DNA from 3 places in the Microbacterium sp. UBA1612 genome. Region 1 is predicted to be linked to each of the others. Evidence: predicted binding sites of a transcription regulator. Region 1 holds the regulator's gene; each other region holds the start of a gene.
What was found. Region 1 encodes LexA, which represses DNA repair genes until DNA is damaged. Its sites were predicted from a motif close to TCGAACANNTGTTCGA; they were not measured.

Region 1 (4,730 bases):
ACCGCTGATGTCGACCACCGCCTGGGCGAGGGCTTCGTCGAGCGGGACGAGCGCATCCCCGTAGCGGCTGATGCCGGCTTTGTCGCCGAGAGCCTGCCGGATCGCCCGCCCGAGCACGATCGCGACGTCTTCGACCGTGTGGTGCGCGTCGATGTCGGTGTCGCCCGACGCGCGAACGGTCAGGTCGGTGAGCGAGTGCTTCGCGAACGCGGTCAGCATGTGGTCGTAGAACGGCACCGAGGTGTCGATGCTGCTGCGCCCCGTGCCGTCGAGGTCGAGCTGGAGCTCGACCGTCGACTCGCTGGTCGATCGGGTGAGCGAGGCGGTGCGGGTCATGACGTCGATCCTAACGACGCCAGCGCATCAAGGAACGCGCTCGTCTCCGCCTCTGTTCCCGCCGTGACGCGGAGGTGGTGCGGGATACCCACGTCCCTGATGAGGATGCCACGGTCGTAGAGGGCACCGAACGTCGCCGCCGGGTCCTGGACTCCCCCGAACAGGACGAAGTTCGTCCACGACGGGTGCGGCTGGTAGCCGAGCGCCTCGAGGGTGGCGGAGATGCGGTCGCGCTGCGCGACGATCTCGTCGACCATGCCGAGCATGACCGGCGCGTGACGCAGCGCCGCGAGCGCGGCGGCCTGCGTGATGGCACTCAGGTGGTACGGCAGGCGCACCAGACGCAGAGCGTCCACGACCGCGGGGTCGGCGGCGAGGTAACCCACGCGAGCTCCGGCAAAGGCGAATGCCTTCGACATCGTGCGCGAGACGATCAGTCGCTCGCGCCCCGGGAGCAGGGTGATCGCTGATGGCTCGTCGTGAGGCGCGAACTCCTGGTACGCCTCGTCGACCACGACCATCGCCCTGCTCGCGTCGTAGACCGCGGCGATCACGTCAAGAGGCAGCGGCGTGCCCGTCGGGTTGTTCGGGGCGCACAGGAACACCACATCGGGATCCGCTGCTGCGACCTGGTCGGCCGCCGAATCGGCGGTCACCGAGAAGTCGTCTTCGCGCGATCCCGCGACCCAGGCAGCACCGGTCGCTCGGGTCAGCAGCGGGTACATCGAGTAGGTGGGCGCAAAGCCGAACGCCGTCCGCCCCGGCCCGGCGAACGCCTGCAGGACATGCTGAAGCACCTCGTTGGAACCATTGGCGGCCCACATCTGCTCAGGAAGCAGCCCCTCACCCAGGTAGTCCGCGAACGCCTCGCGAAGCGGCAGGAACTCGCGATCGGGGTAGCGGTTGACGTCCCGAAGCGCCAAAGCGATCGCATCGAGGATGTCGGCGGCGACCTCGTCCGGCACGGGATGGGTGTTCTCGTTCACGTTGAGCGTCACCGGAAGCGGTGCCTGAGGCGCACCGTACGGAGTCATTCCGCGCAGATCGTCACGGAGAGGAAGGTCGTCGAGGCGAGCGGTCACCCCTCCCATGGTACGGGCGCGTTTCGCCCGGCGGACTACGGTGCCGTGTCGTAGCGCGCCGGGATGGCCAGCTCCTGACCAGCCGAGACAACGACACCGTCGAGAGCATTCAGGCGCGCGATGTCGTCGACGACGTCTCGAGGATCGCTCTCCGGTGCCACGCGCTCCGCGATCGCCCAGAGCGATTCACCTGCACTCACGACGACCGTGGAGAACGAGGCCGCGTCGCCGGCGTCATCCCGCGACGCCAGCGCGCTGCCACCGCTGATGACCGCAACCGCCACGCACGCGGCGGCGGGCAGTGCCGCGGCGGCGGCGAGAACGCGACGGCCGCGCACGGTCATGCGCAGGCGGGTGCGGTGGTGCGGGGTGATGCTGATCGCGGTCATCTCTCCTCCTTCTCGGCGGGAGGTTCGCATCGCAGAACTCGGCCGGGAGCCGGCGATGCGAACCTCTCTTCCGAAGCTATCTTCGATATCATAAGCTGTCAAGCGGCCCGAACGGTGGACTTCTCTCGAACACGACACGCGGAGCGCTTGCACACCGTGTCGGACGAGGGCGGATACCGTTTCGATGAGCAGAGCCCATCACCGACCTCCGACATTCGAAGGCCGGTGCCCCTCGGACGACGAGGGGTGAGGAGACAGGAGCACGAGATGACCGAGCCGACGAGCCGCGCGCGACCCCAGACCCGGCGGCGCCGCAGCCTCAGTGACAAGCAGCTCGCGATCCTCGAAGTGATCCAGCGATCGATCGCACGGCACGGGTATCCGCCGAGCATGCGTGAGATCGGCGACGCGGTCGGGCTGAAGTCATTGTCGAGCGTGACGCATCAGCTGAATCAGCTGGAGCTGAGCGGCTACCTGCGCCGCGATGCCGGGAAGACCCGCGCGATGGAGGTGCTCATCGACCTCCCCGGCGCGAGCACGGAAAGCCCCGCCGACGCGGCGCCCCCGGTGGGCGATGCCGCCATGGTCCCCCTCGTCGGGCGCATCGCCGCCGGGGTACCGATCACCGCAGACCAGCAGATCGACGAGGTCTTCCCGCTGCCGAGGCAGCTGGTCGGCAAGGGCGACCTGTTCATGCTCAAGGTGTCCGGCGAGTCGATGATCGACGCGGCCATCTGCGACGGCGACTGGGTCGTGGTGCGCTCGCAGCCGACGGCCGAGAACGGCGACATCGTCGCCGCGATGCTCGACGGGGAGGCGACCGTCAAGACCTTCCGCCAGCGCGACGGTCACGTGTGGCTGCTGCCGCGGAACTCCGCGTTCGAGCCGATCCTCGGGGACGAGGCCGTCGTGCTCGGCAAAGTGGTGGCGGTGATGCGCGCCGTCTGACGGCCGTCTCCTCGGCCGGCCAGCGCACCGCGCGTGCAACAACTCAGGCTGTGCCGGTGACTCTGGTGCCGTGGCGGCTTCCCGAGGGTGTCTCAGCCTGAGTTGGGTCAGCAGGAGGCGGGGGCAGGACGGAACTCTCACGCCGACGCCTCACCTCGCACGAGGCCAGGATCCAGGAGACAAGCGCCAGAATTCGGGCAAGAAACCAGAATTCGGGAAAAGGGTGTCCGGCCGCTTGAGGGCGTCGGAGAACCTGATCCGGGGCACACGTGCGAACGGGGCGGCGTTCCCGCCACAATGGGGCTGACCCGACAAGAGGGAGCCCTCGCCATGGCCACGACAGACATCGCCGATCTCCGCGCGGAGATCGAACGGCTGAAAGCGGAGAACGCCGACCTTCGTTCCCAGGCGTCCTCGGAGCTCAGCGGAGAAACACCCGTCTCAGACCGCGCTGGTCGCACCGGATGGTGGCGTGCGCTCATCTCGGCCGTCTGCATCGTGCTCGCCGGCATCCTGGTGCCCGTCTCCGTCCTCGGCACGTGGGCACGGGCGGAACTCGTGAGCGAGGACGCGTTCGTGCAGACCTTCGGCCCCCTCGCCGACGATCCCGATGTGCAGCAGCTGGTGATCGACCAGGCTTCCACCGCCGTCAACGCGGCCGTCGACGTCGAGGGCATCACGAACGACGTCATCGACGGCGTGCAGAGCCTGGACCTGCCGCCCGCCGCGTCGTCGGCGCTCGACCTGCTCCGCCAACCGGCCGTGCAGGGCGTACAGGGCCTCATCGACTCGGCGATCACCGGAGTGGTCCAGTCCGACGCATTCCCCGAGGTGTGGCGAACGGCTCTCGTCGCCAGTCATCGTGCGCTCGTCGCCGCGGCGACCGGCGACGACTCCACCGCGATCGCGATCGACGACACCGGCGCCCTCGGCATCCAGCTCGGCCCGATCATCGAGGAGCTGAAGACACGACTGGCCGCGCAGGGTTTCGGCTTCGTCACCTCCATGCCGGCGATCGATCAGACCATCGTCATCGTCCAGGCCGATGGGCTGCTTCTGGTGGGCACCGTCTACAACCTCGCCGTCACAGCGGGCTACTGGATCCCCTTCGTCGCCCTCGGCCTCGCCGCCGTCGGGGTGCTGATCGCGCGCCGACGGTCGACGGCCGTGCTCGGGGTCGGCCTCGCCATCACGATCGGCGCAGGGCTGCTCGCGGTAGCCCTCGCGAGCGCGGGAGCCGTCCTCAGCCTCAACGCACCCGGTCTCGGCATCCCCGCTCGCACTCTGGAGTCGATCTACGACACGGTGATCGGCGCCGTCCGCGACACGGCGGTCGTCCTGACCTTCCTCGGCATCGTCGTCGCCGTGGCGGCATGGCTGAGCGGCCGCTGGGCACCGGCACGGCGCATCCGCTCCGTGGCCGGCTCGCTCACCGCGTCGGCGCGATCGGGACTGCGCAGTCGAGGGCTCGACACGGGCGCCTTCGGGGACGCGATGAATCGCCAGCGCGTGCTCGTGCGCGTCGTCGTCCTCGTACTCGCCATGCTCCTGCTGTTCGCACTGCGGCCCCTGACTTTCGGCGAAATCGCCCTGGTCATCGTCCTCGCTCTCGCCGTGTGGCTCGTCACCGCCCTGCTCGAGAGGTCACCGTCTGATAGCGACGCGGAACCGACGGTCGGTGTTGAACCGACGGCCGATGTGGAAAGCGACACGGCGGTCCTTCCCGGCAACGCACCCACGCAGCCGTTGCGCTGAGCCCGCAGGGAGGTCACCGCGTCGTACGGTGGGACGATGACCTCCGAACTCCCCTACGGCTCCTGGCCCTCTTTGATCACCGCCGAGGCGGCCTCAGCGGCGTCGCCCCGGATCGACGGAGCTCGTTTCGTCGGGGAGGACGTGTGGTGGGGCGAGCCCGTTCCGGCCGAGGCCGGTCGCGTCGCGGTACGCCGCCGCGGCGACGGCGGAGACGTTGAGG
Region 2 (4,730 bases), on a different contig from region 1:
GTCGGCGATCCCGTCGGCGACGGGGAGGGCGTGACGGTGGGCGTCGGCGACGGGGTCACCGTCGGCGTCGGTGACGGGGTGACCGTCGGCGTCGGCGTGGGCGTCGGCGTAATGGTCGGCGTCGGAGTGGGCGTCGGCGTTGGGCCGTCGCATCCGATGACGGTGACGCGCGGATCCGCGGTGGTCATCTCGCCGGTCGTCCAGTCGGGCTCTCGGTCGCCGTCTTCGTGGAAGCCCCAGGCGATGGCCGTCGCGCTGGCCGCGAGTTCGCACGTGCACCCGGGAATCTCGTGGTAGTAGGTGCGGCTCTCGCCCGCGTCGTACTTCGTGGGACCCCACCGCTTCACGGTGCTGCCGTACGACAGCTCGGCGACCCCCCATGCGGTGACGGACGACAGATTCTGCGAGACGATCGTCGCGGTCGGTGTGTCCTTGTCTGTGAAGTCCAGCACCACCGACACCGAGCCGGAGAGGCTGTCTGCGTTGGCCGCTGTGATGGACCAGGTGCTGATCCCGCCGATCACCAGCGCTCCCGCGATCCCAGCCGACAGCAGACGCCGTTGTTTCGTCTTCATGAGTCCCCAACCTCGTATGACGCGGACAACATCACTGCCCGATGCTCCCCCAATGAATGCACCGAACTCCGCTGCCCAACTCTGGAACGTTATCGGTCACGCGACCTCGTCGGGTTACCGCCGCGTTTCCAACGAATTAAGGAGGCGGCGGGCCGGCCGGTCGCGCGCACCAACTCAGGCTGGACGATGTCCGCGCGCCCTGGACTCGGGCCTCCACCCGCGTCTGGACCCCTCCAGCCTGAGTCAGGAAGCGGGGTGTGGTTGCAGGGGGTCGGCGCGAGGAGCCGGCTTCCCAACGGCATTGAATCAACCGGCGGCGTGACGTCACCTCACCGACGTCACCACCGGTCGCGTGCACCAACTCAGGCTGGGGGTGCCTGAGGCCGGTCTCCTCGGGCCTCCCGCCTGATTTGACCCGCTCCAGCCTGAGTTAGGGCTCGGCGGAAGCACGTGGGCGCGGGCACGTGCGCGCGGGCCCGGGAGATCGGTCGAGCCCGAGACGCGTGGTTGCCCGCGGGGGAGCGGGACGCCCGGCGGAGTGGGACCGCCGGGCAGAGGGGCCAGACGTCAGCCGGGAAGAGGCTCGACGAGATCGATCGTGTCGCGCAGCGGTGCGATGGGGATGCGAAGCACGACGGCGAACGCGATGATCGATGCGGCCGCATAGGCGATGTAGAGCGTCGGGATGCTGTGTTCGGCGCCGGTCACCGTGCTGCGGCTCAACTGTTCGACCACGACGCCCGAGAGGGCGACCCCGACAGCACCCCCGAGCGTCTGGCCGAAGATCACCAGTCCCCCGGCGGCCGGCGTCAACCGCTGCGCGGCCGCGTTCTGCACGATGAGGATGAGGTTCGGATGAACGGTCGCCGTGCCGGAGCCGACGAACGGGCTCTCGCGGGGGCTGCATGCGCCCCTGGCGTGAGCCGCCGCCCGCGCGGTCGCGCGGGCGGGCGGCCCGTTACTGCCGCGGATGCCTCGGCGGAGACCGGCGAGGTCGGACGGGTTGCCTAGAAGGGCGCGGCGGACGCTTCTGCCGTGGGTGGGTCGGCGTCTCCGGGCCCGCCGACCCCGTCGGGCATGAACATGACCCGTGGTGGTGGGTCGTCAACGTATTCCAGGCCGGAGGGTGCGGTGAAGTGCAGTCTTCCCCCGGGCATCTGGACGACGGTCCATCCGGCGGCTTGTTTCAACGCATGGTGGCTTTCGCAGAACGCGCCCATGTTCTCGACGTCGGTCTTACCGCCAAGAGCCCAGTCTTCGCGATGGTCGATGTCGCAGTCCATCGCGGGTCTGCGGCACCCAGGGAACCGGCATCGGATATCCCGCGCCACCAGATACCTCCGCTGAGCCGGTGTGGCGAAGCGTCGGTCGACGGCGAGGACGACACCGGTGATCGGGTCGAGGAACACTCGGTCGAAGTCGGGGGCGTTGCCGGCGAGGATCTTCGCCGTCTCCGGGTCCACCGCGCATTTGCCGTTCAGCTGCGCTCCGCCCAAGGTCGTTCCCGCGAGTGTCGTGGCGGGGACGGTGACCTGCACATGCCCGCGGATCGCGCCCAGCCCGCCCTCGATAGCGTCGCCGGTCGGGTCGACCGAGGGTGATGCGGTGAGCAGCATGTCCAGCAGCACATCGGTGCGGATCTGATTCAGCGACCGCTCATCAAACCACAGGTCCTCTTGGACCGGCGCCTCACCCTCGACGGTGGGCGCGGTGTCGTCATCGCACGGAATCTCGGGAGCGGCTCCGCAAGCGCCTTCCCGCTCGGCGGCTTCGCGTCGTGCTGCGCGGTCCGCGGCTTTGATCGCCTTCCCTTGTCGGGTCAGTCGGTCGTAGGCCCCGTGCACCTCCACGCTCGGCCCGATCACTCCGAGCATCGACATGCCGTCTCGAAGATCATCGACCCAGATGCGCTGATCGAGCACCGCCCTGTCGTGACGTTCCTGCATGCTCTTTGGGTTGAGGTTCTCCGCGACCTGCTCCGCATACGACCGAACCCGTGCGGGGGAGGTCGTCTCGGCGTAGGCGAGCACGTCGTTCTCGAAGGCGCCTCGCGCGGCGCGCTCGTCGAGTTCACGGCCGGTGTCGACGATCACGGAGGTGTGGGCTCGGGAGATGCGGCCCTCGTGCAGCGCATTCCAGGAGTCGGGAAAGTCGTTCACGAGGCGGTGCGCGTCGTAGAGGTGCGTCTGCATCGTGCGGTCGTTCATCCTGGAGGCGACCGCGAGCTCTGCGGCCATCGCGCGTAGCGGCATCTCACGCTCCCTCGCCGAGGCCGAGCGCAGGCGTTCCGTCTGCTCGACGGTGAACGCGTAGGCCTCGGCCAGGATCGCGGAGGTCTTCGCCGCTGCGGCGGCCTCCTCGGCCCGAGCCACCGTCAGGCGGTGAACGAAGGACGCGGTGCGCTCCGCGGTCTCGGATGACTCGTTGCCAGGAGAGAACATACTGATGCCCACCTCGTCTGCGGCTGGACGAGACGGCGCGCTCGTCCAGTGGTACGACGACAATGGGCACTTTGTCGTTATCGCTCAGTGTAGTACAAAGATTCGATACTCGTCAAGGGCAAGAGCTCAAGCTGTCGCCCGAGGCTCACCCCCGCTTCTTGACGGGCGTCACCACCAACTCGTTCACGCACACCGTGGCGGGGCTTTCAATGACGAAGGCGACGGAGGCGGCGACGTCGTCGGGGCTGAGCATCGACTGGCGTGCGACGGCATCGGGCACTGACGGACGCATCGACAGGAAGTCGCTGTCGACGTCGCCCGGGCAGAGGTTGCAGGCGCGCACGCCGTGCGCGTTCTCCTGTGCGTTGAGCGTCTCGCTGAGTGAGGACAGGGCCGTCTTGCTCGCGCTGTAGGCGACGCCCGCGTCGGGGGAGAACCGCCACCCCGAGTAAGAGGAGATGAACACGATCGTGCCTTCGCCTCGTTCCCGCATACCGGGCAGCACGGCCTGCACCGCGCCTACGGGGCCGAGGAGATTTGTGGCGACGATGGCGTTGACGCTCTCCAGCGACTGGTCTCGCCAGGAGCGTTGCGGATCGTTGAGGCCTGCCGACAGTACGAGGTCGGTCACCGTGCCGAGCTCAGCCACGATGTGGTCGTGGCACGCGGCGATGGAAGCGGTGTCGGTGACGTCGAGCGGAGCGGCGACGGCGGTCCCGCCCTCGCTCCTGATCTCGCGCGCGACCCCATCCAGCGCGTCCTCGCGCCGGCCCGACAGGGCCACCGCGAAGCCCGATCGCGCGAGCCGCCGCGCGCTCGCGCGCCCCATCCCGCTACCTGCTCCCGTGATCCACGCGACGCGGGTGATCTGATCCGCCATCGTGCCTCCTTTAAAAAGATTACGTTTCATCTCAAACACTACATAAGGTATGTTTACTCCGACGAAAAGGGGTATCGATGCAGATCGCACTCGACGGCAGAGTGGTCGTCGTCACCGGAGCCGCGCGGGGTATCGGCCGCGTCATCGCCGAGACGTTCGCGAGCGAGGGAGCCGTGACGATCGGGCTCGACCTGTCCGTTCCCGACGACGGGGGCGACCAGATCCACTGGCGGTCTGTCGACGTCACGCAGCTGGATGCGGTGACGGAGGCCGTCGAGGACATCATCATTCGGCACGGGCGGGTGGATGTGCTGGTGAACAACGCCGGCATCAATGCCGAAGGCGACGTCGATGCCATTGATCCGGCGCTGTGGGACCGCGCGTTCGAGGTGAATACACGCGGCACCTTCAACACGTGCCGCGCTGTCATCCCGCACATGAAGGGGCAGTCGTCGGGTCGCATCATCAACGCCGCCTCGTTCGCCGCGATCGTGCCGAGCGTCGGGGCAGCCGCATACGGGGCCTCGAAAGCGGCGGTCGTGCAGTTCTCCCGCACGCTCGCCAGCGAGCTCGGACCGTGGGGCATCACCGTCAACTCCTATGCGCCCGGGATGATCCCCACCGACATGAACGGCTTCGCCGAGATGTCGGCCGAGGCTCAGGCTGAGCGGCTCAGTACGCTGAGCCTCCGGCGCTGGGGGACGGCGGAGGATGTCGCTCACCTGCTGTGCTTCCTCGCGAGCGATCTCGCTTCGTACATCACCGGCACTCTCGTCGACGTGAGCGGCGGCAAGCTCGCCACCCAGGCGCCGTCGATGGCGTATGACCGACCGG
Region 3 (4,730 bases), on a different contig from region 1:
GCGGGTGCCATGGCGATCGGAAGGAAGAAGAGTGCCTTGAAGAAGTTGCTCCCGGGAAGCCGCTCTTTCGCGATCACCGCGACCAGGAGACCGAGCACCGCCTGGATGAAAACGGTCGCGACCATGAAGACGAGTGTGTTGCGCAGCGCCGTCCAGAACGTTCGGTCGGACAGCAGAGCCGCATAGTTGTCGAGCCCGACGAAGTTCATCCGGGTGAGGCCGTTCCAGTCGGTCAGGCTCGCCCAGGTGTTGAAGCCGATGCTGAAGTAGATCAACACCCCCGAAATGACGACGACGGGGAGGATGTAGAGGTACGGCACGTACCGCCCGCCCAGTGTCTTCATCATGCTCCTTCGCCATTAATTCAACGTTGAACTACTTGCCCGACGGGACATCGAGAAGTCATCGGGTTGACGAGATCGTGACATAGTTCAGCGTTGAACGCAAGCGGCCGTTTCGGGCTATGGTGGGCCTCGTAGAGCATGACGGGAGGGCGATGATGGCTCGTGTGACATTGGCGGACGTTGCCGCCGTCGTGGGCGTCAGCGCGAAGACGGTCTCGAACGTCGTCAACGGCACGGGGTGGGTCAGCGACGACATGCGCGCACGCATCCTTGCCGCCATCCGCGAACTGGACTATCGGCCCAACCTCGCTGCGCGTCAGCTGCGCGGCGGATCGAGCGGTCTGCTCGCCCTCGCCGTTCCCGATCTTCGCGAACCGTACTTCGCCGAATTCGCGGCGCAGTTCGTCGCGACGGCCCAGGAGCGACGCCAGACGGTGCTGATCGCCCAGACCGGCGGCGACCGCGCCGCAGAAATGGCATTCGCTGAGGCTGAGGGGATGCCGGCGCTCGACGGGCTGGTTCTGAGCCCTCTCTCCATCACAAAGGCTGACCTCGAAGAACGTCGCTCACGCACCCCGATGGTTGTCGTCGGTGAGCACGGCCGCGCTGTCGTCCCGGCCGGCATCACACACGTCGGCATCGACAATGTCGCCGCCGCGCACGCCGCGACGGACTATCTGATATCGCGCGGGCGCACGCGGATCGCGGCGGTGGGCGTCCAGCACGAGGGGTCCACGGCGACCTCCCGTCAGCGATTCGTCGGCTACCGTCAGGCGCTCGCCGGAGCCGGTATCCCGCTCCTCGAACCGCTGCTCTGCCCGGTCGGGCCGTTCAACCGCGCAGAAGGATCGCGAGCCGTCGACGCGCTGATCGAGCGCGGTGCGGCCTTCGACGCACTCATGTGCTTCAACGACACGCTCGCGCTCGGCGCGCTGTACTCACTCGGAGCCCACGGCGTCGCCGTTCCGCGCGATGTCGATGTCATCGGATTCGACGACATCGAGGAGGGGCGCTTCTCTATCCCTCCCTTCGCCACCGTCGACTCGGGGGTGGAAGCGGCGTCGAGGATGATCCTCGATCTCCTTGCGGCACCCGCCGAGCTCCCGGGCGGTCACCATGAAGTGCCGTTCCGCCTCATGCGATGCGAGGGAGAGCGGATCCGAGCATGATCAGCATCCATCCCGTCCCCGGAAGGCGCGCAACTCCCGTATGACCAACATTCTCTTCCTCATGACCGACCAGCACACCCAGTCGACGTTGGGCAGTTACGGCAACGAGGTGGTGCGCACGCCGCACCTCGATCGCCTCGCCGCCACGGGCACCCGGTTCGCCGAGACATTCACCCCAACGGCGATCTGCACGCCTGCGCGGGCCAGCCTGCTCACCGGTGCCGCCCCCTTTCGGCACAAGCTGCTGGCCAACTATGAGCGGAACGTGGGCTACCTCGAAGATCTCGCGGACGGCCAGTTCACCTTCGCGGAGGACCTGAGGGCGGCGGGGTACAACCTGGGCCTCCTTGGGAAGTGGCACGGCGGTGTTCGCAAACAGGCCTCCTCGTACGGCTTCGAAGGGCCCCACTTCGAAGGCTGGCACAACCCCGTCGATCATCCCGACTACCTCGCCTATCTCGCCGAGCGCGGGCTTCCCGCGTACGCGATCAGCGACAAGGTGAGAGGGACGACGCCGAACGGTTCCGAGGGCAATCTTCTCGCCGCGCGACTCCATCAACCGCTCGAGGCGACGTTCGAGCATTACCTCGCCGATCGCACGATCGAGATGCTGGAGCGCTTCGCCGCGGGTTCTGACGGTCACGAGCCCGCCCCGTTTTTCCTTGCCACCCACTTCTTCGGTCCGCACCTGCCGTACATCCTGCCGGACGAGTTCTTCGACATGTACGATCCCGACCTCGTCGAACTGCCGGTCTCGGTCGCGGAGACGTTCGAGAACAAGCCCCCTGTGCAGGCGAACTACTGCGGGCTGTGGACATTCGACACCCTCAGCGAAGAGACGAGTCGCAAGCTCATCGCCGCGTACTGGGGCTACATCACGATGATCGACCACGAGATCGGCCGCATCCTCGACGCCGTCGACCGGCTCGGGCTGACGGATTCGACGGCCGTCATGATGACCGCCGACCATGGGGAATTCACCGGGGCTCATCGACTTCACGACAAGGGTCCCGCGATGTATGAGGAGGTCTACCGCATCCCGGGACTCATTCGCCTGCCCGGTGAGCCGGCCGGGCAGGTGCGGGAGGAGTTCGTCTCGCTCACCGACTTCACCGCGACGATCCTCGACATCGCCGGCCGTGACACTGCGCCGGCCGTGGACAGCCGATCGCTCCTCCCGCTGGTTCGCGGCGACCACCCGGAGTGGGCCGAGAGCATCCTCTGCGAGTACCACGGTCACCACTTCCCGTATCCGCAGCGAATGCTCCGCACCCGCACGCACAAGCTCGTCGTCAATCCGGAGTCGGTCAACGAGCTCTATGACCTGCTGCGCGATCCGCACGAACTGGTGAACCGCATCGACGATGACGCCTACGCCGACACGCGATCGCAGCTGATGCGTGAGCTGTACCGGCAGCTCCGCGCGCGCGGTGACAACTTCTACCACTGGATGACTCCGATGTTCGACATCGGCGGCGGTGACTTCGATGCGACGCTGTCCTCCTTCGAGCCCGCGAAGGCGCAGTGAACGGGAGGCGTCGGCAGTCTTGAAGCGACCGCTGGGGTCGGCCTCAGCGGCGACCGTCTGTCATCTCGGACGCAGTCGGACGCAGTCGGAGGTGTGCGCCGAGGCTGAGACACGTGTCGGCTGAGGCCCGTCCGTGGTCGGGATGTCCGCGGACGAGGACGGTGCGGATGGCGCACGTCGCGCCACGAGCCCACTCGCCGTCAATGAACGGTTGCGCGCGAGGTCGCCACGAGGACAGCGTCTCTTCTTCACGAATTGAGAGCATGTCCCACTAAGTGTCGTATATATGTTCTACCCTCGAGGTAGTCAGAAATCGACGCGGGGGCTGCGATGACGAAAGAGGATCGGCGGAAGTTGGACGCCGCTCGCACGCGTGAACTGGTCGCTGAGGCACGTCGGCTGCGGGTGGTGATTGCGGCTGCGGAGGCGGAGTTGGCGCGGACGCATGCTGACGCGTACGAGCTGGCGCAGGAGCAGATGTCGCGGTTGCGTGATGCGTCGACGCGGGAGCGGGAGATGCCTTTGCGGTCGATGGCCGCGGAGCTGGCCGTGGATGCGAGGGTGAGTGATCGCACGTTGCAGACGCAGTTGTTCGAGGCGCACCGCACGGTGACGCAGTTCGGGCCGTCGTGGGAGGCGTGGCGTGAGGGGCGGGTGTCTCGTGCGCATGTGCGGGTGGTCGTCGATGCCGGCGCGGATCTTTCCGACGATGAGGTGCGTGCCGCGTACGAAGCCGAGGTGCTCGCTTACGCGGAGACGACCTCCGCCGGGCGCGTGAGGCCGTTTGCGGAGCAGGTGGCGGATAAGCACAACCCGAAGTCGATGCAGGAGCGGCACGATGAGGCGGTGCTGGACCGGCGGGTGTGGGTGGAAGACCTTCGCGACGGAATGTCGATGCTGGGGGTGATCGGGCCGTCGGTGGAGGTGCATGGTGTGCATGACCGGCTGACCCGGCAGGGGAAGGCGATCAAGGCCGCCGATCGCGCGGTGCGCCGGGAAGCTGCCGAGCGCGATGCCGCTGGGGAGCCCGAGGAGCGAGAGTCGGACAGCGTCTGGTTCGATGAGCGGACGCTGGATCAGATCCGCACCGACGTACTGCTGGACATGATGCTCACCTCCTCACCCTCGGTTGAGCCGACCGGCGGTGGTGTCGAGGGCGGGTTGGGGGCGATCCGGGCTCACGTGCAGGTGACGGTGCCGGCGACAACGCTCGCAGGAACCACCACCGGTGGGGCGGAGCTGGACGGGAAGTGCGCGGTGGACCCCGAAACGGCGAAGATCCTTGCGGGCAACGTTCCGAGCTTCGATCGGGTGTTCCTCGACCCCGTCACCGGGGCCGTGCTGGCGGTGGACCGGCGGTTCGTGACGGCGGAGCAGAAGCGGTATCTGGTGGCGCGGGATATCCGGTGCCGGTTCCCCGGGTGCCGACGCCCCGCCCGGGATTGCGACTGGGATCACCGCGAGGACTGGGCGCTGGGCGGCAAGACCGACGTCGACAATGTCGGGGCGTTCTGCAGAAGGCATCACGCGATGAAGCAGGCGGCCGGGTGGACGGTCGTGCAAGAACCGGGTGGCAGGCTGCGGTTCACTGCGCCCTCCGGGTTGAAGTACACCGACGATCCACCACCGCGCGTCGTGTTCATGCCCGACCCGCCACCGGCTCAGGACCCAGCCGATGAGGTCGTCGCG

Region 2: the regulator LexA is predicted to act here: its motif matches at 3,107-3,122, upstream of B3S45_RS10085 (HNH endonuclease signature motif containing protein).
Region 3: the regulator LexA is predicted to act here: its motif matches at 3,320-3,335, upstream of B3S45_RS10410 (HNH endonuclease signature motif containing protein).

The regions. Positions count from the first base shown of each region.
Region 1 covers NZ_DCMW01000036.1:28,241-32,970, forward strand. The annotation lists gene hisB (imidazoleglycerol-phosphate dehydratase HisB) at 1-336, opposite strand, end outside; gene B3S45_RS13410 (histidinol-phosphate transaminase) at 333-1,427, opposite strand; gene B3S45_RS13415 (LysM peptidoglycan-binding domain-containing protein) at 1,454-1,807, opposite strand; gene lexA (transcriptional repressor LexA) at 2,075-2,755, shown strand; gene B3S45_RS13425 (hypothetical protein) at 3,086-4,510, shown strand; gene B3S45_RS13430 (S9 family peptidase) at 4,547-4,730, shown strand, end outside.
Region 2 covers NZ_DCMW01000023.1:75,010-79,739, forward strand. The annotation lists gene B3S45_RS10075 (hypothetical protein) at 1-575, opposite strand, end outside; gene B3S45_RS10080 (hypothetical protein) at 1,143-1,412, opposite strand; gene B3S45_RS10085 (HNH endonuclease signature motif containing protein) at 1,583-3,016, opposite strand; gene B3S45_RS10090 (SDR family oxidoreductase) at 3,162-3,896, opposite strand; gene B3S45_RS10095 (SDR family NAD(P)-dependent oxidoreductase) at 3,974-4,730, shown strand, end outside.
Region 3 covers NZ_DCMW01000023.1:154,025-158,754, forward strand. The annotation lists gene B3S45_RS10395 (carbohydrate ABC transporter permease) at 1-347, opposite strand, end outside; gene B3S45_RS10400 (LacI family DNA-binding transcriptional regulator) at 500-1,513, shown strand; gene B3S45_RS10405 (sulfatase-like hydrolase/transferase) at 1,554-3,041, shown strand; gene B3S45_RS10410 (HNH endonuclease signature motif containing protein) at 3,396-4,730, shown strand, end outside.